2 regions of the Paenibacillus sp. sptzw28 genome follow, and region 1 is predicted to be linked to the other one. Evidence: riboswitches for the same ligand, from Rfam matches in the RefSeq annotation. Region 1 holds a riboswitch; the other holds the start of a gene.
What was found. A riboswitch is a leader RNA that binds a small molecule or an ion and turns the genes downstream of it on or off. The one in region 1 is predicted to bind cyclic di-GMP.

Region 2: it holds a riboswitch for cyclic di-GMP, as region 1 does, so the genes downstream of both, KZ483_RS00625 (L-threonine 3-dehydrogenase) here and KZ483_RS28970 (LamG-like jellyroll fold domain-containing protein) in region 1, are expected to answer to the same signal.

Annotation. Positions count from the first base shown of each region.
Region 1 is NZ_CP080545.1:5,774,445-5,778,454, forward strand. It holds gene KZ483_RS26720 (right-handed parallel beta-helix repeat-containing protein) at 1-938, opposite strand, end outside; partial or broken gene KZ483_RS28970 (LamG-like jellyroll fold domain-containing protein) at 996-1,907, opposite strand; cyclic di-GMP riboswitch class I at 1,889-1,976, opposite strand; gene KZ483_RS26725 (HAD family hydrolase) at 2,075-2,848, opposite strand; gene KZ483_RS26730 (DUF6262 family protein) at 3,113-3,370, shown strand; gene KZ483_RS26735 (MarR family winged helix-turn-helix transcriptional regulator) at 3,513-3,959, shown strand.
Region 2 is NZ_CP080545.1:147,270-151,279, reverse strand. It holds gene KZ483_RS00630 (BtrH N-terminal domain-containing protein) at 1-933, shown strand, start outside; cyclic di-GMP riboswitch class I at 1,395-1,487, shown strand; gene KZ483_RS00625 (L-threonine 3-dehydrogenase) at 1,720-2,676, shown strand; gene KZ483_RS00620 (cupin domain-containing protein) at 2,737-3,189, shown strand; gene KZ483_RS00615 (DUF6157 family protein) at 3,277-3,702, shown strand; gene KZ483_RS00610 (DoxX family protein) at 3,824-4,010, shown strand, end outside.

The sequences.
Region 1 (4,010 bases):
TTGAAGTTACTTTGCCCGTTGCGCACAGACGTATTATTGGTGAGCTTAATCGATCCCGGGTTGCTGTTGTAAGTGAAGCCGTCTTGTTTATTCAGGTACGCAATGGAATTTATGACTATATGGTCTACGGCGATTTGACTGCCGCCCAATTTGAACCCGTTGCCGTCGCTGTTAGCTGTCGATACGCCCGATGAAGTCTGACCGTTGTGGTGGGCAACACTGTTCTTGATCGTTACCGGTGAAATGGGTCCTGTTTCTGTTTTAGTGAACAGATCCCAGCCGTCATCGGTGTTGTAGGCTGCGATGCAGCCGTCAAACACATTACCTGGCCCAAGCGTCAGCTTCGCGGCGAAGCCGTCGGCATCCTCTCCGTTGTCCGGATCGAAGTTATCGTGAGAGTAAGTGTTTATGATTACGTTATTGCTGGGCCATTCGCTTCTCGGAGCTGTCGAACTGTATGCGCTGAGCTGCAGCCCCGAATCCCGGTTGTTATGGACGTCGACGTTATCAATCCGGTTAAAGTGGCCTGATACGAAGATACCGTTATCGGCGGCTCCTTTAATTTCGAGCCCTTTGATCGTCCAGTAGCTGCCGTCGATTCGAATCCCCCTGTCGTTACTTCCGACATTGGTGAAGCTGTAAGGCTCCGAGGAAAAATCGAGCACAGGCTTCTCCGCTTCGAAGGGAACGATTTGTTTCCTGGCGTCCTGCGTACCGCTGTTCGACTGTATAATCCTGATTTCCGACGAATAAGAATACGTTCCGCCGCGCATGTAGATCACTCCTCCGGGCGGGAGCTTCGCGATAGCCGAGCTTAACGTAGTCGGACTGATCAGCGTCCCGGAATTACCGTCCAATCCATCCGGCGAAACATAGAAAACGCCGGGTGAAGCTGTATCGGAAGGAGCTGGAGCCGGTGGTTCAGTCGGGGCAGGCACCGGCCCGGGAGCGGGTTCAGTCGGCGATGTCTCATTGTAATAGCCCGTTACGTTGACATTGTCGAATTTGGCGAATGTCTTGTAAGCCACCAAGCCAACAGCTCCGGAAGTCAAGCTTGAATCATTAGCCGTTAACTGTAAGGTTCCATCTATGTACATGCTGATCGTTGTACCGTTCAATTCAAGCTTCACCGTATACCATGTGCCCTCAGCAAGCGGAAAATCCTTCGTTGACAGCGTTGTGGTTGAGCCGTCTATTTTCCTCCGAATCTCCAGTTTGCCTCCGTCGCTGTTAAATAAAGACGCCGCATAGAAATTGTTGCCGTCTTTATAACGTCCGGCTACATAAGTGCGGTTGCTGCCATTCCATTTGTCCACTTTAACTTTGGCTTCAACGGAATAATCCGTCCATGACTGGTCTCCAGCCATTGCCCGTCCCTCGTTCATACTGGATTGATAATAGACATAAGTACCACTGTCTCTCACAACAGACCAAGTACCCTTCTGAGCGGTCCAATTGCCAGCGGTACCGTTCTCAAAATCATCACTGAAGGTTGTGGCTGCTAGAACCGGAGCAATCATTAGCATGCCGCAATCAAGACAAAGGAAAGAACAGAAGCGGCGATTTTTGCTAATTTTTTTCGACCCATGAACATAACCCTCCTCAGGCGTTTTCGGAGAAAACGCAGCATCGTAAGCATAATCAGGCGTTTTCGGAGAAAACGCAGCATCGTAAGCATAATCAGGCGTTTTCGGAGAAAACGCAGCATCGTAAGCATAATCAGGCGTTTTCGGAGAAAACGCAGCATCGTAAGCATAATCAGGCGTTTTCGGAGAAAACGCAGCATCGTAAGCATAAACCCTGTAAATCTGATATTTTCCTTCTATCATCACGACAACAAAAAAGAACCCTCTATACTGACAGGAAGGTTCCGCTGATATCACCATCCTTCGGCGGCTGGCTGGCATGCGGCTTTCGCCGCAGAAGCCCCTTTAGCTTTGCGTCACTGGCTTTCACCAGGTTTGCCTTATCGAGATTGATCAAAAAATATGTAGAATCATGTCGAATCGCCTTTATTATACAGGAGGTGGGAGATATCTGTTTATGGTTCGAAGGATTTAATTATTAAACACAGTTATTTGGGGCTTACTTCATGATTTGATAGAACGATAAGGTCAAGCAGTTCCCGCAAATCGCTAATAATCATAGCCGGCTGATGGCCGGTATCGGGCCGGAAGCCTCTTCTGCTCAGCCATATTGCACGCCAACCCGCTTCCAGCGAGGTGATTACATCGTTCTCCCACGCATCGCCGATATATAAGCAGTGTTCTGGCAAATGTCCGGTAACCCGGCTGATATGCTCAAAGACACGCGGGTCCGGCTTCGCGATTCCTACCGCGTCGGATATAAAGATCCGGTCCTTAGGTACTAAACGGTCCAGCTTAAGGGCACGGATTTTGACCATCTGATGATCTACCGGTCCGTTGGTGAGAATTCCGACATCAAGACCGCGCTGCCGAAGAGCCGCTATTAACTCCTCCGCACCCGAGGACAGCATAATTTGCTGCTGCCCTTGCAAATAACGGGACTGAATGGCCGCCGCCGTCTCCTTGCTCATTTCAATGCCAAGCTCCCCGAATGCGAGAATCAGCCGCTGCATCCGTACATCCTCCAGGCTGAGCTTCCCCTCCTTGTAGCTGTCCCACAGCCGGTCGCTGTAGTGGCGCACTCTGCGGAACAGCGTCCCGAGCTCCAGCTCTGCGGCAGTTTCTGGAGACATGGTATCGGCGACGGCCGCCCGAAACGGCTCCAATTGGTCGTAAAGCGTATCGTCAAGGTCGAAGAAAACGGCCCTGATGTTCTGCAGGAAGTCCTTCATTTGTTCTTTCTCTCCTTTATTTTGAAGCATTTTATTAATCGTTCCGGTTACTTCAATAACTTCACGCTTGCCAAAAATTCTCGTACGTCATTCGGAGACTTTAGGATGATTATTTTCTTTTCATTCGATAAACTTTGAAGTTTTGCCAAAATCTTTGGCCTTTGTTTTGCTGGATTTTGCCAAGCCCATTTCAGAAATTGAGGGCTTAGCCTCTCCTCGCAGCCTTCGGAGAACAAGAAGGCAACATCATTTTCGGTAGACAAGACCGTGTAAAAAGAAAGGTGAGTGCTGGAAATGGCTAATTACGATCGTACAGCCCATCTGAAGAGCATCCAAGCCCAACGGAAGGCAAGCACCTTAGAGAAGGTAGGTCAGGCGATCTCACGCCTCTTACGAGTCAACAAGAGCATCAATTTCAATAGCCTATCAGAAGAATCGGGTGTCTCGCAAGCGAGTTTATATAACCATTCAAATATCCGCCAGAGGATTGAATACTTACGCTGTCAACAATTACAAGCACCTACTACGAAAAATTTTAGTTGCATTCATTGAGTTAACGGAGGTTAGTGACACAAGTAGAGAACATGATTTCGTTGAAACGGGGGCGTGAACCCAACGTCTTTAATCTGGTTGGAGTCTTGGTCAACTAAATTTACATTAGAAACTTATATAAATTTGTGATATAGTTTTATTCATGGAACCTAAAAATAACCTGACTGAGTTGAACGTTAGCGACTTCGCTATGGTGTTCGAAGATTTAACGAGGATTTTCATTCGGTTGCCGTCAATTGAAAAACTAAGCTTTACTACACTTTCCGTCCTGCACACGTTGTCCCTCAAGAGTCCCATGCGGCTTACTGAGTTGACAGTTAATGAACAAGTTACGCAGTCGGCAGTCACACAGCTGGTGACACGACTTGAACGTGACGGGCTCGTCGAGCGCCGACCAGATCCAAATGATGGCCGAGTCGTTCAAGTGCATATTACCGCGCTGGGGGCAAATGTTATTGATTCGCGTCGATTGGATCGCATTGCGCAACTTTCGAAATTCATGGAAGGGCTCACTCTGGAAGAAAAACAAGCAATTGCGTCCGCAATACCCGCATTGAGGCGTCTGGTCGAACTGGGAAATGATTCATAGTCTCCGCCGAGGTTGCCTTTTCCATTGTTCATACCCGGGTGGTCGAACGAA
Region 2 (4,010 bases), 470 kb from region 1:
ACAGCAATGGGCAACTTGCTTCAATTTGCTGGAGTCCGGCTATCGGAGCCGATGTTATTCGGACTCGGGCAAGGATTGGGATTCATTTATTGGGATTCTAAGGGGATGGACTTTCCTTTTATAGGGGGGAGGGTGAAGCCGGATGAGTTGGCTGTTTGCATAGCATCCCGGCTCAACTTAACCATCAGGACGCAAGAAACCTCGTCCGTTGAAAAAGCATGGCAGAACGTGCGGAGCTTCCTAGGACGCGGAGTTCCGGTTGGGCTTAAGTTAGACTCCTATTATTTGGATTACTTCACGAACAAAGTGCATTTTGCCGCCCACTATGCGGTGATATATGGCATGGATGACGAATACGCCTACATGGCGGATACAAGACAACAGGGTGGACTAGTGTCGACGCGTTTGACCCATTTGGCCATGGCTAGAAACGCAAGGGGGCCTATGAGCTCCAGGAATCGCTCCTTTACGATCGAGCCGATCGTCACCCTTCCACCTCTTGTGCCCGCAATACGATCATCCTTAACCAAGAATGCACATGACTACTTGAATCCGCCAATTCGAAATATAGGGAACAAAGGCATTATAAAAATGAGCAGTGAAATCCTGAAGTGGCCTTCTCGCAGTAAGAACTTTGAGCAAGATCTATGCTTGACTGCGTTATTAATGGAAAGGGCGGGAACCGGTGGCGCTTTGTTTCGAAATCTATATCGGGATTTTCTAAAAGAATGCGTGGATCTGTTTGGAGACTCGAAAGTAGTACAGGCATACTGGTTGTTTATGGAAATCGCTCCATTGTGGGTAAGCGTATCTTCTTTGATCGACCATGTAGGTAGAACGGGGAACCATCAGGTACTGAACCAGGTTTCCGAGCTTTTGCTCGAGATTGCGGATAAGGAACGTGCAGCCATGGAGTTATTATTGACAGTTTGACTTTTTAGTTGGATTTCACAACTCTAGCGCAATTCGTTTTGAGTCAACATTTGGGGTAGACGCAAACAACTGCCAACAGGCTGCAAACAACAGCATTGGAGCCTGCTTGCTGTCACTCACATCCTTCCGGGTGCTACCTTGCTTCACTTTTCCTTTTGTTAGCATTCCGTTCGGCTTGGGACTATTCAAGAGTAGGGGTTCGTGGGGGAGTAAGAAGCTGGAGCGACTGGATTTCGAATCGCGAGAATCCCATCGCGACAGGGCAGGAGTAAGCGCCGAGAGGCGGCACAAGACGCGGGTTTCGAGGGCTGTGACAGTTTACCATCGGGTACACTGCTGCAGCCTTCTTTGGTGTTAAGGCAATTGAACTTAAATCTTATTTTGTAAAATAGTTAAAAGGTCCTATTTGCAAACGTATTAAAAACTTATAGATTTGACAGTATACGACAATTTAAAATATCGTACGACAAAGGCAAACCCACTGAAAAGTGGCGACGCAAAGCTATAGGGGCTAAGGTGGACGATTCTTCCATGATGCCAGCCAGTTTACCGAATACGACGGGAACCTCCGTCTATTAATGAGTATGCAAGTAGATGTGGGGTTTTTTGTTGTCTAAATTTTCGTATACGACAAGTTTATTCCTGAGGGAGGTGAATGACGAACAAACACTCGTTAGCGATGAGAAAACTCCCGCTGATGCGGGCACAGCGGACAAAAGCGGGGAAAGAGAAGGGGATTATTAAATAAAATCGAGTTACATCTGGACTTTAATTGGAGGAATTACATTGAAGAAAATTATTGTCACCGGAGCACTCGGGCAAATCGGATCGGAATTGATTATGAAAATGAGGGATATTTACGGATACGATCGTGTAATTGCTACAGATATTCGAAGAACCGAATGTGATGTTGTTCAAACAGGGCCGTTTGAGATAGTGGATGTTACAGATTCAAAAGCTCTGTTCGATGTGACCAAAAAGCATCAGGCGGATTCCATTATTCATCTTGCGGCATTGCTGTCAGCTACGGCCGAGTCAAACCCGCTTCATGCGTGGCATTTAAACATGGACGGCCTTATCAATGCATTGGAAGTGGCGAAAGAGCTCGGCTGCCAGTTCTTTACCCCGAGTTCAATCGGTGCATTTGGGCCAACGACGCCAAAAGACAATACGGCGCAGGATACGATACAACGCCCGACAACGATGTACGGCGTAAATAAAGTCGCCGGTGAATTACTTTGTGATTATTACTATTACAAATATGGAGTTGATACGCGGGGGCTTCGTTTTCCCGGACTTATTTCTTATGTTGCTCCTCCTGGCGGGGGAACGACGGACTATGCCGTTGAGATTTATTACGAAGCGATTAAGCATGCGCGTTATACTTCCTATATTGCGCCAAAAACATATATGGATATGATGTATATGGCTGATGCATTAAATGCCATCATTACTTTAATGGAAGCCGATGCTGCAAAACTGAAACACCGAAATTCGTTCAATGTAAGCGCTATGAGTTTCGAACCGGAGGAAATTGCTTCGGAGATTCGAAAGCATATACCGATGTTTAAACTGAGCTATGATGTCGACCCGGTCAGGCAAAGGATTGCAGAGAGCTGGCCAAATTCGATCGATGCAACCGCAGCCAGACAAGAGTGGGGCTTTAAGGCAGAATACGACTTGAGGAAAATGACGGAAGAGATGCTTTTGATGGTAAGTGCGAAGTTCAATTTGATTGCTTAGATTAACCTTTGTATAAGTTAGGGAAGGGTGAAACACATGCAAAAGCACATATATGGGCCAATGATCAGCAAACACATAGATATCAAGCCTTTTGAGATTGTTGAGGGTGTCCATTTTCATGAACTGTTAACGAAGGAAATGGGTCCTAAAACAATTATTGCAGGATTAGCCACTTTCAAGCCGGGCTTGGGATTAGCCTGCCATATTCATAATGTAGAAGAATCCGTAACCATATTAAAAGGAAGCGCCTATTGCGATGTCGAAGGGGAGCGGACCCTTTTACAACCTTACGATACTTCTTTTATTCCGGCAGGTATTGCACACCGGCTCGAAAATGCAAGTACTTCGGATGAGTTGGTTATTATATGGGTTTATTCTCAAATTGATGAAACATTCAAGCCGGTAGATATTGAACGAATCTATGTAGATGCCGACCGCTGCATGCTTCCAAAAAAAGCAGTAAACAAGAGCGCAGCCGGCCATGAACTCAAAGAGTATGTTAAAACCGTATAGATTTGTTCTCAATCCAAAAATCACTGACTGATATTGTCAAGAAAGGGGGATATAATGAGAAAAACTGCTTATTGAGGAGTGTCAAATATGGACTTGAATTATTACGATACGTTTATTATGGTGGCGGCCGATTGTCCCGCAGAGAACGGCATCGTGCCTCCGGATAAGAAGAGCGGAAGAACGAAGCCCGGAATCGAGTTTGAGCTGATCGCCAATCATCCCTACAAATACACCTCAGAGGACCTTCTGTATGAAGTGCATATCCGTCACAAAAACATTCCCGAAGAGGAGCTGGCGGCGAAGGGGACCCAAATCAGGGACGAATTTTTCCAGAAACCGATGCCTTGCCTAAGAGCATCCATGCTTCCTAAGAAATACGGATGGGGGATTCATTTCAATGCTGAAGGGAAAATGGCGCTCGTTCCCGTTGGTTCCCCGGATTATCGGCGCTTCGTCGAACAGGGCAAGGAGGACGTGAAGCTGCTCGCGGCAATGAGAAACAGCAAGAAGTAGTCGACAAACGAATATTAACAAATGTTTGGTTTCGGCAAACCGATCCTCCTCTCCTTTCGTTAGCTGTAGTAAGTAGACAGCCCGTTTCTACTTCGATTATGACAGGAGGGGGTGAAAGATAATGAATTGGTTGAGGGAGAATAAGTACGCCGCGATACTGCTCACGATTGTTCGGCTTTATGTAGGCTGGCAGTGGCTCACCGCCGGCTGGGGCAAGATTACTGCAGCGAAACCATTCGACGCAAGCGGCTTTGTGAAAGGTGCGATTGCGAAGCCGATTATGGAGAGTGGGTCAAATGAGCTGGTTT